Regions from separate parts of the Christensenella sp. MSJ-20 genome, predicted to be linked through region 3. Evidence: riboswitches for the same ligand, from Rfam matches in the RefSeq annotation. Region 3 holds a riboswitch; each other region holds the start of a gene.
The links. Region 3 has a riboswitch for molybdenum cofactor ahead of KP626_RS03960 (ABC transporter substrate-binding protein). Riboswitches for the same ligand answer to the same signal wherever they lie in the genome.
Positions count from the first base shown of each region.

Region 1: another riboswitch for molybdenum cofactor. It lies ahead of KP626_RS05735 (hypothetical protein); the one in region 3 lies ahead of KP626_RS03960 (ABC transporter substrate-binding protein).
Region 2: another riboswitch for molybdenum cofactor. It lies ahead of KP626_RS03155 (mechanosensitive ion channel family protein); the one in region 3 lies ahead of KP626_RS03960 (ABC transporter substrate-binding protein).
Region 4: another riboswitch for molybdenum cofactor. It lies ahead of KP626_RS00220 (iron-containing alcohol dehydrogenase); the one in region 3 lies ahead of KP626_RS03960 (ABC transporter substrate-binding protein).

Region 1 covers NZ_CP076563.1:1,120,443-1,123,782, forward strand. The annotation lists gene KP626_RS05730 (hypothetical protein) at 1-652, opposite strand, end outside; gene KP626_RS05735 (hypothetical protein) at 790-1,764, opposite strand; molybdenum cofactor riboswitch at 1,829-1,943, opposite strand; gene KP626_RS05740 (ABC transporter substrate-binding protein) at 2,005-3,030, opposite strand; gene KP626_RS05745 (hypothetical protein) at 3,046-3,340, opposite strand, start outside.
Region 2 covers NZ_CP076563.1:611,233-614,572, forward strand. The annotation lists gene KP626_RS03150 (carbohydrate-binding family 9-like protein) at 143-757, opposite strand; gene KP626_RS03155 (mechanosensitive ion channel family protein) at 808-1,686, opposite strand; molybdenum cofactor riboswitch at 1,900-2,019, opposite strand; RNA gene rnpB (RNase P RNA component class A) at 2,702-3,036, opposite strand; gene KP626_RS03165 (zinc ribbon domain-containing protein) at 3,045-3,340, opposite strand, start outside.
Region 3 covers NZ_CP076563.1:772,361-775,700, forward strand. The annotation lists gene KP626_RS03955 (FecCD family ABC transporter permease) at 1-500, opposite strand, end outside; gene KP626_RS03960 (ABC transporter substrate-binding protein) at 519-1,637, opposite strand; molybdenum cofactor riboswitch at 1,735-1,862, opposite strand; gene KP626_RS03965 (helix-turn-helix domain-containing protein) at 2,473-3,340, opposite strand, start outside.
Region 4 covers NZ_CP076563.1:50,813-54,152, forward strand. The annotation lists gene KP626_RS00215 (O-antigen ligase family protein) at 1-667, shown strand, start outside; molybdenum cofactor riboswitch at 705-824, shown strand; molybdenum cofactor riboswitch at 1,122-1,214, shown strand; gene KP626_RS00220 (iron-containing alcohol dehydrogenase) at 1,353-2,555, shown strand; gene KP626_RS00225 (glycosyltransferase family 2 protein) at 2,992-3,340, shown strand, end outside.

The DNA of each region.
Region 1 (3,340 bases), 350 kb from region 3:
AATCCGCCCGCCAAGTAGCATAGATGTTCTCCCCGTCGGCCTCCTCGGGGTACTGAATCAGCTCCAGGGCATGCTCCCCTTTGTAGGTCCAGTTGGCCCCGATGTTGTACAGTTTATCCGCGTCCCAGCCCAGGTAGATGAGGAGGTCCCGGGTCATACCGGCATAGCCCCCGCCGCCACACATGAGAAAGATGGCCTTATCCTTGGGAAACAGCTCGTCCAAAATCATCTGGGACTCCCGGTAATTGGGGGTGGCAGACGCGATGGAGCCATCCTGGTTCCAGGTCAGGGTAAAAAGGGTTTTCCCCTCGTAGGCCCCCGATACCGGCAATGCCGGAAGAGTGGCGATGTAGGGGTAGGGTACCACTTTGAATCCCTCTATGGTGCGGGTCAAATCGGCTTCGCCCCCGATTGCGGCATAGTCCGCGGGGTCAAAGAGCATCCGGACATCCCGGTAACAAACGTCCTCCCGCCCCAGAAAGCCGTCGATGGTCTCCATGTTGATGTTGGCATCCACCCCAAACTCGCTGTCCGCCTGGACGGACGGGGCGGGCAGGGGGTCGGGCGTCTGAACCTGGGCTGCGGGCGCTCCGCCGCAGGAAGCCAATGCCAATATCCCCAGACACAGGGCAAGGACTGCAAATCGTTTCACATGCGTTCCCCTCTTTCTGCAGTATTGTGAAAAAAAGAGCCCGCGGGAATTCCCCAGGGGTCGTCCCGCAAACGCGGAACCCCCCGGGGCATACGGCTGTAAAGCCGCTCCCAATACGGGCTCAACAGGTCGGTTGGTTATTCGGCGGTGATCTCCACCACCAGCTTGGCAAACAGCTTGGAGCTGGTCTCGCCGCAGGGGGCAACCCAGATGGTGCCGTCCTCGCCGGTGGCCTTGTCCTTCTCAATGGCCACCAGGGTATACTCGCTATCGGCCACAGCCTTCTCATACTCGCTCTTGTAGCCGTCGTTGGCCACGGCGGTCACCTTCTCATAGGAGGTCACGCCGGCAGCGGCCAGCACGTCGGACAGCCGGTAGCCGGTATAGGCTTCCTCAGCGGTGTTGCCCTTGCTGTTGGTGACACTGGCGGTGATCTTGTAGATCTTGAGGTCCTTCAGGGTGTCGTTGGTAACCTCTTTGCCATTTACCTTAAAGGAATAGGCGGCAAATTCCACCTTGTCGGTACGGTCCAGAATCTCGGGCTTCCCAGCGGTCTCCCCACCGGAAGCGCCGCCCTGGCCGGGATCGGGGGTGGTGGTTACATCGGCGTCCACGGTAAGAGCAACGCAGCCCTTCAGATAGTTGCCGGTGGTCTTGTTGCTGCAAGGCGCAAACCAAGGAGCTTTGCTGAACTGGCTGCCATCCTGGGAGATGGCGATAAGGGTGGTATCCAAAGCAGCCTCTTCCCCGGTCACCTCCACGGTATAGCCGTCATCCGCGGCGGCGGTCAGCTTGGTATAGCCCTCGGTGATGCCGCAGGCGGCCAGCACGTCCTTCACGGCAAAGCCTACATAGGTCACGGTGGACTCAGTTCCAGCGCTGTTGGTGCTGGTGGCCTTCACGGAATACACCGGGTAGTCCGCCATGGTCTCGTTGGTTACGGCGACGCCGTTCACGGTGATGGAAAAGGCCGGTACAGTAACGCCCTTTACCTCTTCCGCAACCGGGCCGTCTCCGCCGGGCGTGGTGGCAGCGGGCTCATTGCTACCGCAGCCCACCATGGCAAACACCATAAATGCCGCCAACATAAGTGCCAAAAGTCTTTTCTTCATAACCCCTACTCCTTCCAGAATTGGATCATCAAAAAGGGTTCTTTTTCCGATGAAAAAGAACCCTTTTTATGCAAACAGGATTCCTTTCCGCATTGGGAAGCCAGCCCGTTTCCAGGCGGACTCTGGCTGTGGGCCATGGCAAGCGCGTTAGGCCGGTCAGCTCGAAATCACGATCATATGATTCTATTAATCCATACAAATTCTAGCATTGGCGCCAATGCCTGTCAATGAGCGGAGCGCCTATTCCAGGGTATACCCCAGATAATCGGCGTCAAAGGTCTTCCCAAACATCATGGTATAGTATTCATCCACCTCGGCCTGAAGCTGATCGGCGGTAAAATAGCTGGGATACATCTCATGGAGCATATAAAAGATGGCCAGAACGCTGGCAACGCCAGGCAGGTCCCAGGAATCAATCCTGGCGGGGATCACCGATACCCGTCCCGTTTGAATCGCGCGCATGGCAGCCCAGGTGGGATCGGTCAACAGATCCTCCACGGCATACTCCAGCACGGTGGAACTGGTGCAAAAGAGGACATCGGGATTCCAGGTAAAGATGGTCTCTACCCCCACCGAAGCCCAATTACGGTTGCCGGTAACGTCTTTGGCTACCGGGATGCCGCCGGCTTTTTCAATCATATAGGTTTGCAGCATGTCTCCGCCAGCCACCCGGCCCAGCTCACCGCCCATCACAAGGGCGGTAACCCGCTCCTCCTGGGGAATGGTTGCCACAATGCCGTCGATTTTCTCCAGCTTGCCATCGATCCAGTCACTGACCTCCTGGGCCCGGGCGGATTTCCCAAAGTATTTTCCTAAAAGAGCCAGGGTGTCCTTAACCCCTTCCATATCCTCGGCGGAGATGCACAGGGTCCGGATTCCCAGCTTTTCCACGGCTTCCACCGTCTTGGGATCTCCCACCCGGTGCAATACCACCGTGGGCCGGTAGGAAGCCAGCGCCTCCAAATCCATCACCCCGCGGCCCACGCTCCCGGCCTCCCCAAGGGCGGGAACCGCAGTGGTCCAGAAGGAGGATTTGCAGTTGATGGCCAGCACCTGATTCTCCAAATCAAGGGCCACGATAAAGGGAACCGCTACGGCATATACCGAGGCGATGGTCTCCTTCCCTCCATCTTCCGGTATCGGAAGCACCGCTCCCGCCGCATCGGTGATGGTTTCCCCCGTGGGGGTATCGGCGGGGTTGCCGCCGCAGCCCAGGGCGGTCAGCAAAAAGGCCGCGCTGAGCAGGATTGTCAGCAATCGTTTCATAAGCGGTTTCCTCCGTTACTGCAGCTGGCTGGGCAACTGCACATCGATGGGGCCGGAGCCGGGGATGGTAACCACCAGCTTCTGGAAATACTTAACGGAAGCTCCCTGGACCGTCTCGGCGATGACCCGGAGAGGCCCGGCGGTATTGCCGGCAATTCCAGTGTAGCCCTCATGGTTTTCAGAGTCCACAATGGGGTAGCCGTTTAGGGCATAGGCGATGATAAGGGGCTTTCGATCCCCGTTGGCGTCCAGAACCCCTAGCTCAAAGCCCTCTTTATAGAAGAGGCTCAAAAGATCGTTCTTGTAGCCG
Region 2 (3,340 bases), 160 kb from region 3:
AGTTCGGTGGAATCGTTCCCTAATATTCAGATAAAATCCCCTCTGGATAATCCAAGATTATCCTTTTTTCAGAGGGTTGACAATAGGCAAATATAGGAAACGGAGGGGAAATCCCCTCCGTTTCAATTTCAGAATCCTGTAACTACTCTAAAATCAAATCCCCAAAGCCCGAACGCTCGTGGAAGCCGGGCGTGGGGTTCCAGGTCCCTGCGTGGCGCAGGTCGCCCTGGGCGCACACCGTAAAGAAATTCCCCTTGATCCTGCTGCCAGAGCCCAAGCCGGTACAGCCGTATACCTGGTTCAAGATGGCAAATGGAATCTCATAGGTCAGCTCCCAATACTCCCCATTGTAATCCGCAGGATCCGCCACCGTGCTTTGGATATGGAACTCCTCCGGCAGGATATGCCACAAACGCCCCCGGGGCTTGATGTACCCAAAGCCCAGGAGCAGTGCCCCCAAGACGTTGGTTTCAAAATTCATGTAGTCCTCCCGAACATCGGGATAGGGGTTCAAGAAAAACTCCACGCAGCTGTTCTCCGATACGGGATCGTTGTAATTCCGCAGGGTACCCAGGATAGCGGGCTCCTCGGCATGGAATTTTACATAAAACCGTTCCCCATCATGGCACACCTTGGCATAGGCCTTGGGATAATATTCCTTCTCATTGGGGGAATAGTTGGTAATATCCGCCTGGGGGATATCCTCCCAGGGGACGTTCGCTCCAGCGGGAATCTTTTTGATAACATAGGTATTCACAAGCTCCACTCCCTTACGGTTTCATTCCGATTTTCACTGCCCTTATCCTATCACATTTTGGAGGAATCTTCCACAGGCTCCTGGGATACCACCACATACTGCCGGGGCAACTGGATACCCGCCCGGTCAAAGGCCAGTTTCACATCCCGGCGGATCTCACAAAGAGCAGTATAGCCCAAGGCTGGGCTTTCCGTCCAAATGGAGGCCCGAAGCTTCAGGGCGTTTCCATCGATATCCACCAGCCGGACCGGCACCTTGGGCTTGCCCTCGGCCAGTTCTTCCTCCGTCCGCTGATCCAGACAGAGGGGATGGCGCTCCGCGATGTCCCTTACGGTTTCCATGGCCAGCAGCAAATCGGATTGGCCCGATATGGCAATGTCAAAGAAGTTGCAGAATCGGTCCCCCACCACATCGGTGTTCTCGATGACCATCTTATCCAAAACGCTGTTGGGCACTACGATCAGGGAATTGTCAAAGGTTCTGAATTTGCTGTACAGGATGGTCACGCTCTCGGCAATGGCCGTTACCCCAATATCCCGCAGCTTCACCCGATCCCCTTCCGCAAAGGGCTTCGCGGTGGAGATCAAAAGCCCGCTGACGAAGTTGCTGAGGCTCTGCTGGGACGCAAGGCCAATAAAGACCGCCACCACGCCGGACCCGGCCAAAAGGGAGGTCAGGAATCCCCTAAGGGGCTTGATCTGGTATAGGATGCCCAGAAGGGCAAAGAGGATGATCAGCGTCCGAACGATGGACTGCAAAAAACGCAGGTTGGTGCGGCGGGATCCCATACGCTTTTGAATCCCCCGGAAAATCCGCCGGCTGATCCATAGACAGATCACCGCCAAGAGGGCGATGAGCAGGGTGTCGATCAATGCTTGCAGGGCGCCGCCCTCAAACCACCCATTGAGGGATTCCCAAAACTGTTCCATTTGTTTCACTCCATCAAAAAATGCCTCTGCCATAGTAGAGAGTATGCCAGTATAGTAACATGATTCCCCAAAAAAGGGAAAGGACCATGTCCACCATACACGGTCCTCGCATGCCCCTTACAACGGAATATAATATACGCAGATGCATATATCCAATCTCAGTACCGCGCCGAACAAAAAAGGCTTTACGATGTGTAAAGCCAATAAACCCCTACTTGGGTTTCTCGCACTCTTTTCCACACCGGGAGGCATAGGTGTTTCCCCCTATACCCTAACGACTTTTGGCCATAAACGCGAGGTTCTTAGGCGTTCAGTTCAGAGCAGTATTTAATTTGCTCTTATCATAGCATCCCCCTCGGTTTTTTGTCAACCAATCCCACGATATTTTCAGCAATCGATTTAATCAATACAAAAATTATCTAATTTTTGTATTTCCTTATCGCATAGGGCTTTTGCCCCATTGGATTATTTCAATGACGGAGATCCGTGTCCTCTTTCCAAATACCAGTCCTTGCTCAGAGATGCCGTCCTAATCAGCCCATGGCTTCTGAAAATCCCCAAGAAAATGCCGTCCATTTTAGAACCCAATATCAAGCGGTTCCGGTCTCTACAAAATAGACAGCAATGTAATATCATCGGCCGTATGAATGATCTGCCGAAACAGCACTGCACCTATCAGATATAAAAAAGAGCGTCCCACAGCATCCCGCCCGTGTTCGCAAAACGGCTGAACCAAACCATTGTGGAGTTTCTTTCATCCATACCCTAAAACGTCCATTTTAGCTTTTCACGAGGCGATTCCCCTGGATCGAAGTTTCTTCTCTCCGTGAAAACCTCAGACGCATCCATCACAATTCCAACTTCCTGCATCCCGGTCAATCCGCTCAAAAGAGCGTCTTTCATCCCAGAACAATATAGAGTCCCTCCATATTCTGGCATAGAGAATCCGACACGCGTAAGCCCCAGCCTATTCCGTTCAAATTAGAAAAAGAGGCCCGCATAAGCGGGCCTCCATGAAGCGAGCAAGCCTATAAGCCGAGTTCTGTCGTGAATGACCATCTATCTAGGCCCTGCGTCACCGCGGGGCTCAAGCAGTTACCCGGAGCGTGACGGGCCGCCACAATTGCTCCCTATCAACCTTGCACCGGATGGGGTTTACATAGCGGACAAGTCGCCAGGCCGCTGGTGAGCTCTTACCTCACCTTTCCACCCTTGCGTCCCAAACGGGATTCGCGGTATCTCTCTGTTGCACTTTCCTTGAAGTCGCCTTCACCGGACGTTATCCGGCATCCTGCCCTATGGTGCTCGGACTTTCCTCGAGCAAACGCTCGCGGTCATTCAGCCTACTCGCGTCATACCTATTCCATGAAGAGAATCCTGCCGCAGCTCTCGCACTCGATGATCCCCTCCCCCTCCTTGATCTTCCGAAGGGTCAAGCTGGGAATGGTCATATTGCAGCCGCTGCATCGATCCTCGTTGACCTTGGCCAACGGGTTCAGCCGGTTTTTCTTGATCTTCTTATACTCCGCCAAAAGCGCGGGATCGGTGATAAATTTCTCCTTTTCCGCCACAGCAGCCTGCAGGGCGTTAAGCTCTCCCTTGGCCTCGTCCAGTTCCTTGTCATGGAGGGCCTTGAGCGCGTCAAAATCGGTCT
Region 3 (3,340 bases):
TGGTTTCGCATCAGCCTGGGGATCATCACGGTAATGGCCACCGCTAAAATACCTCCCATAAAGGCGCTGCCCTGAATTAAAACGCTCCCCCCTCCCAAAAGGATGGCGGCAGCGGCGCCCACGCAAGCGCCGGAGGACACCCCCAATAGGTCGGGCGAGCACATGGGATTTTTGAAGATGCTCTGGTAGGCCGCACCGGAAAGGGCCAGTGCAGATCCAACCAACATGGCCGCCACGGTCCGAGGCAGCCGAAATTCAAAGACCACCGCGCTTGCCATATCCGGCCAAGTTTGCTGGATGGGAAATAGCCGGGAAAGCAGAATCTTTATGGTATCAAAAAAACCGATGCCATAGCGCCCTATGGAAAGCGACGCCACAAAAACCAGCCCCAGAACCGCCGCCACACCCCAAATAACCACCCGGTACCGGCGCTCTGAGATATTAAGAGACTTTTTGTCAAGAGCCTCCCCGTTTTCGGGAAGGCTCTTAACACTTTTCACTTTCAATCGTTTCATTGCTTATTGAACAGGAATTTCAGCGGTACCATCGGGCTTCAAGCCGTCCAGCATATAGCCGGCCTCTTCCGCGGTCAGCTCTTTGCCGTTGTACTGCTTATAGAACTCGATGATGCGCTTCACCATATACTCCCGGTCAATACCGTTTTCTGCGGCAATCTCCGGCTGGATGGCCATCAGCGCGTATTCAATCTGCAGGTTGCTCTCCAGGCCAAAGCGATCCCAGTTAAAGCAAGCATAGGGATTGGTGTATACGCGGTTGTTCTTTACGGCCTTCAGATCCTTCCAGCCATCGGTGTTCTTGAGCTGGTCAACCAGCACATGCTGGTAGGCGCCGCCCACGATGATCACGTCGGGATCCAGCTGGAAGATCTGCTCCGCGGTCACCTCGGTAGAATCCAGATTCAGCGCTTTGGCGGCATAGATGCCCCCGTTGGACTCCACCCAATCCTGCATGATGGAGTTCTGGGCCATGGTGGTCACAAGGCTTTCTCCCTGGCCGGCGATGTAATAGACCACGGGTTTCTCATCCTCGGGGATATCCTTGGTAAGCTCCCGGGATTTCGCCAGCTTGGTCTCCACCTCTTCGCACCAGGTCGCCAGCTTTTTCTCATAGTCTCCGCCCAATACCTTGCCCAGAATGGTGTAGGCTTCAATCATACTCTCATAGTCGCTGAAGTTGATATTGATGGCGGGTATGCCGGCCTTGCGGATCTGCTCGGCAAACCCATCCTTGGCCGTGCTGGGATGGATGATAACCAAGTCAGGCTCCAGGTTGATGAGCTCCTCCACAGAGGGGGTGGTGCCGCCCAGAGCGGGGATGTTTACGGATTCCGGATAGAAGTACTGGGTCCAGGCGCTCATAGTGCCGGTGCTGTTAACGGCAAGGCCCTTTACCAGATCGCCAGCGCCCATCACAAAGAACGAGGAAGTTCCGGCGGGCCACAGGTTGATGATGCTCTTAACCTCACCCTCGATGGTCACGGAATCCCCGCTCATGTCGGTTACCGTAACGGAACGGTCATCCGGGGTCTCGTTGCTGTTGGTCTGTGCGCTGCCGCACCCTGCAAACAGGGTAAGGGCCAGGCACATGGTCAGGAACAGTGCAAGAGTTCTTTTCATGATTCTCCTCCTCATCGTAAAAAAATCCGCCCTTCTGTTAAGAAAGACGGATGCTTTATCATTGCATGTAGGTTTGAAAGCGGAGCTCAAGCCCATCACAGCGCAAACACCATCTTCTTTTCATACTGGAAGGCTGCTTCGTTTCCAAAGAAACCCTTTGCCTTTAAGGCCGGCCAACACCCCATAGAACCCCTTAGGCGTGATGGCTCGAAGATAAGACGCTTATTCACTTGTTTATTGGACTTAATTCGTGTGTATTCTTATATATTCTCCAATAATTGTCAAGTTTTTGCAGGATGCTTTTTTTGCTTTTTATCACAGGCTGGGTGCATGCGGTTTTGGTGTAAGTCAACAAAAAATCGTTTAAAAGTCCCACATAGAGCCAATCGAAAGGCATGATCAACTTACAAAAAACATGAAATATACGAATAGCGCAGGCCAGCTTTGAAAAAAGGCTTTCAACAAACATGGCTTTCAGAATACAAAAAAGTTCGCAAACCACCTATGGGTTTGCAAATTTTTTCAGCGCCTGGCTGCTGACAGAATTTTACGATATGGAGATTCTCTAACGGATACAAAAATACCGCAATCCACCCAAGTAAATTGCGGTATTGGATGCGGCAACCTGCCGCTGGCGTACCCGAAAGGATTCGAACCTTCGGCCTTTAGAGTCGGAGATCAACGCTCATCAGTTTTTAAGACACCCCCAAAATGCTGAAAATGCCCTTAAATAAAGGCTTTTGGCCATTTTCTTGGGATTCCATTATTTCTATAAAAGACGGCTTTTTCCACTGTTTTTTGGTGAGATTGTAGTCAAAATTGTAGTCAAATTTGACTACAATTTTTTGTTTCGCCAGTCTGTCAACAATATATTTAGAGCAACGCCTATTTTTAAACGTTCCAAGTAGAATTTAATTTTTTCATCATTGGTTTTCATATAATTGAACCTATTGATTCGACCAATATATTTTTCTGGCAAGTCTTGATTTCCTTCTATAAATGATTCAAAGGCTAGTTTTTCTTCCTCCGAGTAATAAATAAGAATCACCTCTTTAAGACGCTCAAACGCAGAGTGTTCATCACCATTTTGTGGCTCATATAGAAAAGATAATATCTTATAAAGTTTACTACCAAGAATATAGTATTCATAACTATATTTCGGACATATCTCATACCCCTTATGACAGACAAATCCCTGATCAGGTATTGGTATCCTCAGTCGGCCAGAATCCAAAATAATCAACCCATAAGATTCTAATATTATATTTTGATATTTGATATTTAAAACTTCAAATGATGTCTGTGAGTTTACCATTGCGTATGAATAATACATTGGTTCATCTCTAGCTTCATCGTTTTTACTTTGTATTTGAATAGTATACTCAGGGCGGTAAATATTATAAAAACCCTCGTTTTGTTCTATCCATTCAAACTTATTATTCATACGATCATAGATAAATTCCAATGGTGGCTTAGTGAGTCCAAATCGCTTGCGCCACAAATCCTCTATCTCTCCAATATCCGCATTTCCATTATCAGGAGTATTTTTATCGCCCACACGTGTATAAATGCATCCGCCCCGCATTGTGCCATAATTCTTTTTTAAATATATAGGCGTGCGTTCTACATTAAAAATAATCAGCACATCTAGCACTTGTCCATCTAACACAATAGTCTTTACTTCTATTTTGGGTGAGACATCA
Region 4 (3,340 bases), 720 kb from region 3:
GGTCATCGTGGTGGGCAGCAATTTCTTGGCCGAGGGGATCAACCGAGGCGTTTATGAGCTGAACAAGGCCATCTTCTCCCTGCGCTATCCCGACTATGATCCCGATTCCCCCAATTATGGGGATACCGACAACTGGTTTACGCCTCATCCCCTGGAACGCAGCAATGAGGAGGCGTCCAGCAATATCCGGCTGAACATGATCGCCACTGGCTGGGATACCTTTAAGGAGAATCCCATTCTGGGGACCTCTCCCGGGGATTTGATCCGCTCGGTTTTGGATACGGCGGAGCGCCAGGGCCAGCCGGAGGACTCGCTGCAGGGCATCGAGGGCGGGCGGGTACACAACGCCTACCTGGATGTTTTGGTGAGCATGGGGCTTTTGGGATTGATCCCTATGATACTGTTTGCGGTTTACTCGGTGATCAAAGCCTACCAATGCACCTTTGCCTGCCGAAAGGACCGGCCCGCCTATGATCATAACACCTTTGTGGTGAGCGTGATCGGCGCTATGGCCACCTTCTTCTTCATGGAATCCGCCATGCTGTTTACCATGTCCTTCGCAGAGGCGTTTTTCTGGCTTTCCCTGGGGCATCTAGCCCAGCGGGCGAAATTTCAGGGGAAGCGGATCTCCCCTCAGGTTGACAAAAACGGCGTGTGCCATTTATAATGTAGAAAATGTATCCATGGATACCATAGGATGGGGAGTGATCCCCACATTCCGAGTCCCTCTCCCTACGGATGGTTTCTAGGGGAGCCGGGCCAATGGGTTTGGGTGGAAACGCCTTGGCCTCCCGCATTTGGAAAGGAATGAACACCGGCGGCTGATCGCCCTTGTTTGTGATGCAATCTAAAAGCGGGAATCCCCGCTTTTTTGTTTGTTTGGGGGGAAGGATACACCATGCTATCTCTCTCTGCGAAATTGAGATTCCCCTCCCTTTTTCGCAAGAATTGGATAGGGTAGGGCCGTCGCAAGACGGCCCTATCTTTTTTAAAAGGGAAGAGTATTCCAATTTTGAAAGACTACATAAGTAGCATAAATTTTCTTTGACGAGGATGGAGGCGCCTTTTATAATAGGAAATACAAAAAGCATGTGAACGATATCACAATAGGGACAGTTCGATTCCGAGTTGATTCGTCTAAGGGCCTGACGCCTAGGGGGAACCAACCGATGGGTGGGGTAGGAAACGCCCCCGCCTCCCGCTTTGGAAAGGAACGAATTTCGGCCGCGGCGGCGCGGTGGATTTTGTTTTACCCGGCGGGAGGAGAACTCCCGCCGTTTTCTTTTGTATCTATAGCTTTCGCTGGTGGAAGACTAGCGGAAAATAGAAATATGCCATAGGAGTGAAAACAGATGTTGCAGAATTTTGTACAGCAGATCGGAACGAAGTTCATCTTCGGCAAGGATGCTGAAAAGCAGGTGGGCACCGAGCTGAAAGCTTTGGGCGCCACCAAGGTTTTGATCCACCATGACAGCGGTCAATTCCTGTATGACAGCGGGCTGCTGGAGGCCGTAAAGGGGTACCTCACCGATGCTGGCCTTGCCTATGTGGAATTGGGCGGCGTACGGCCCAATCCCCGGCTGAGCAAGGTCCGCGAAGGCATCGAGCTGTGCCGCAAGGAGGGTGTGGACTTTATTCTGGCCATCGGCGGCGGCAGCGCCACCGATTCCGCCAAGGCCATCGCCCTGGGCACCGCCTATGACGGCGACGTGTGGGACTTCTATGCGCACACCGTCAGCATGGAGGACGCCATGAAGGTGCAGGCCCTTATGATCGGCTGCCTTCTGACCTATCCCGCTACCGGCACCGAGGTAAGCGGCGGCGGCGTGATCACCAATGACGAAACCCTGGAGAAGCGGCCCTATGGAAACCCCAACGGCAGCACCCGGAGCAGGGTTTCCTTCATGAACCCGGAGCTTTCCTACACCCTGCCTCCCTATCTGACCGCCTGTGGCGTGGTGGATATGTACTCCCATATCATGGAGAAATATTTTACCCCCGATACCGATTTCGGTATTATGGACCGTTTGGCCGAGGCCGGCATGCGGAACATCCTGGTGTATGGTCCCAAAGTGCTGGAGGAGCCCACCAACTACATGTATCGCGCGGAAATCATGTGGTCCGGCTGCGTAGGCGCGGACAACTCCCAGGGCCTGGGCCGCGAGCAGGATTGGGCGCATCACTACATCGGCCATGAGATCAGCGCTCTTTACGATACCGCTCACGGCGCTACCCTGACCATCATGTGTCCTGCCTGGATGAAGTATGTGTATAAGCACAATCTGCCCCGGTTCGTCCGGTACGCTGTGGAGGTGTTTGGCGTGGAGAACGATCCCAGCAATCCCGATTGGGTTGCTCAGGAGGGCATCCGCCTGACCACCGATTTCTTCCGCCGCATGGGTCTGCCCACCTCCTTCGCCGAGGCTGGCCTGCCCACCGACAAGTTTGATCACATCGCCAAGATGGCTCCCATCAGCCAGGGCGATGACCATATCGGCTCCCTGATGCCCCTTTATGAGAAGGAGTGCCGGGAGATCCTGGAGCTGGCCCGGTAACGGACCGGCGAGAGGCTTTTGCAAACAAGAGAACGGCATGGATTCCATGCCGTTCTTTTTTTGTTGAAAAGCGAGCTGGGTCTAGCAGGAGAACCATACCAAAGGTCTGAATCATGGGGGGCGGGCTGCGGCAGATAGGATCCTTTAGGAAAACTTAAGGGTTCCTTTAGATGTTGTGGCGACCACTCGTATATAATGAGATGGAACCATGGAATGGGAAGAAAACGGTGCAAAAGGAAACAATCCCTTGGTTTTTGCGTCCAATCCAAGAAAGAATGCCCAGAAACGGACGGATGCAAATTCATATGGTTTGTGTTAAGATATGTAGTAATTCAAATAAGCCAAACGATCCTCTCCGCCTGGACTGGGCGGGGAGCCATGAGCGGCTTCGGCGGATGAGCCGGGCCGCACAAGCGAAAGAGAGGCAAAAACAGAGATGTCCTTTTTAACGGCTTTGCGTGGCGTGATCAATACCATCAATGTGATCACCATGCTGATCCTGTTATACCAGTTGGTAATCGCGCTATTCTGTCTGAAGGACCGGCCCAAGCGGCAGAACCAGGTGGACCGCAATCATCGGTTTGCGGTGATCATCTCGGCCCGAAACGAGGAAAACGTCATTGGCCATTTGATCGCCAGCCTGATGCGGCAAAACTATCCTCGGGAATGCTTTGACGTGTATGTGGTGGCGGACAACTGCACCGACGCCACCGCCCAGACCTCCCGTGATGCTGGCGCCATCGTCTATGAGCGGTTTGACGAAGCCCATAAGGGCAAGGGCTTTG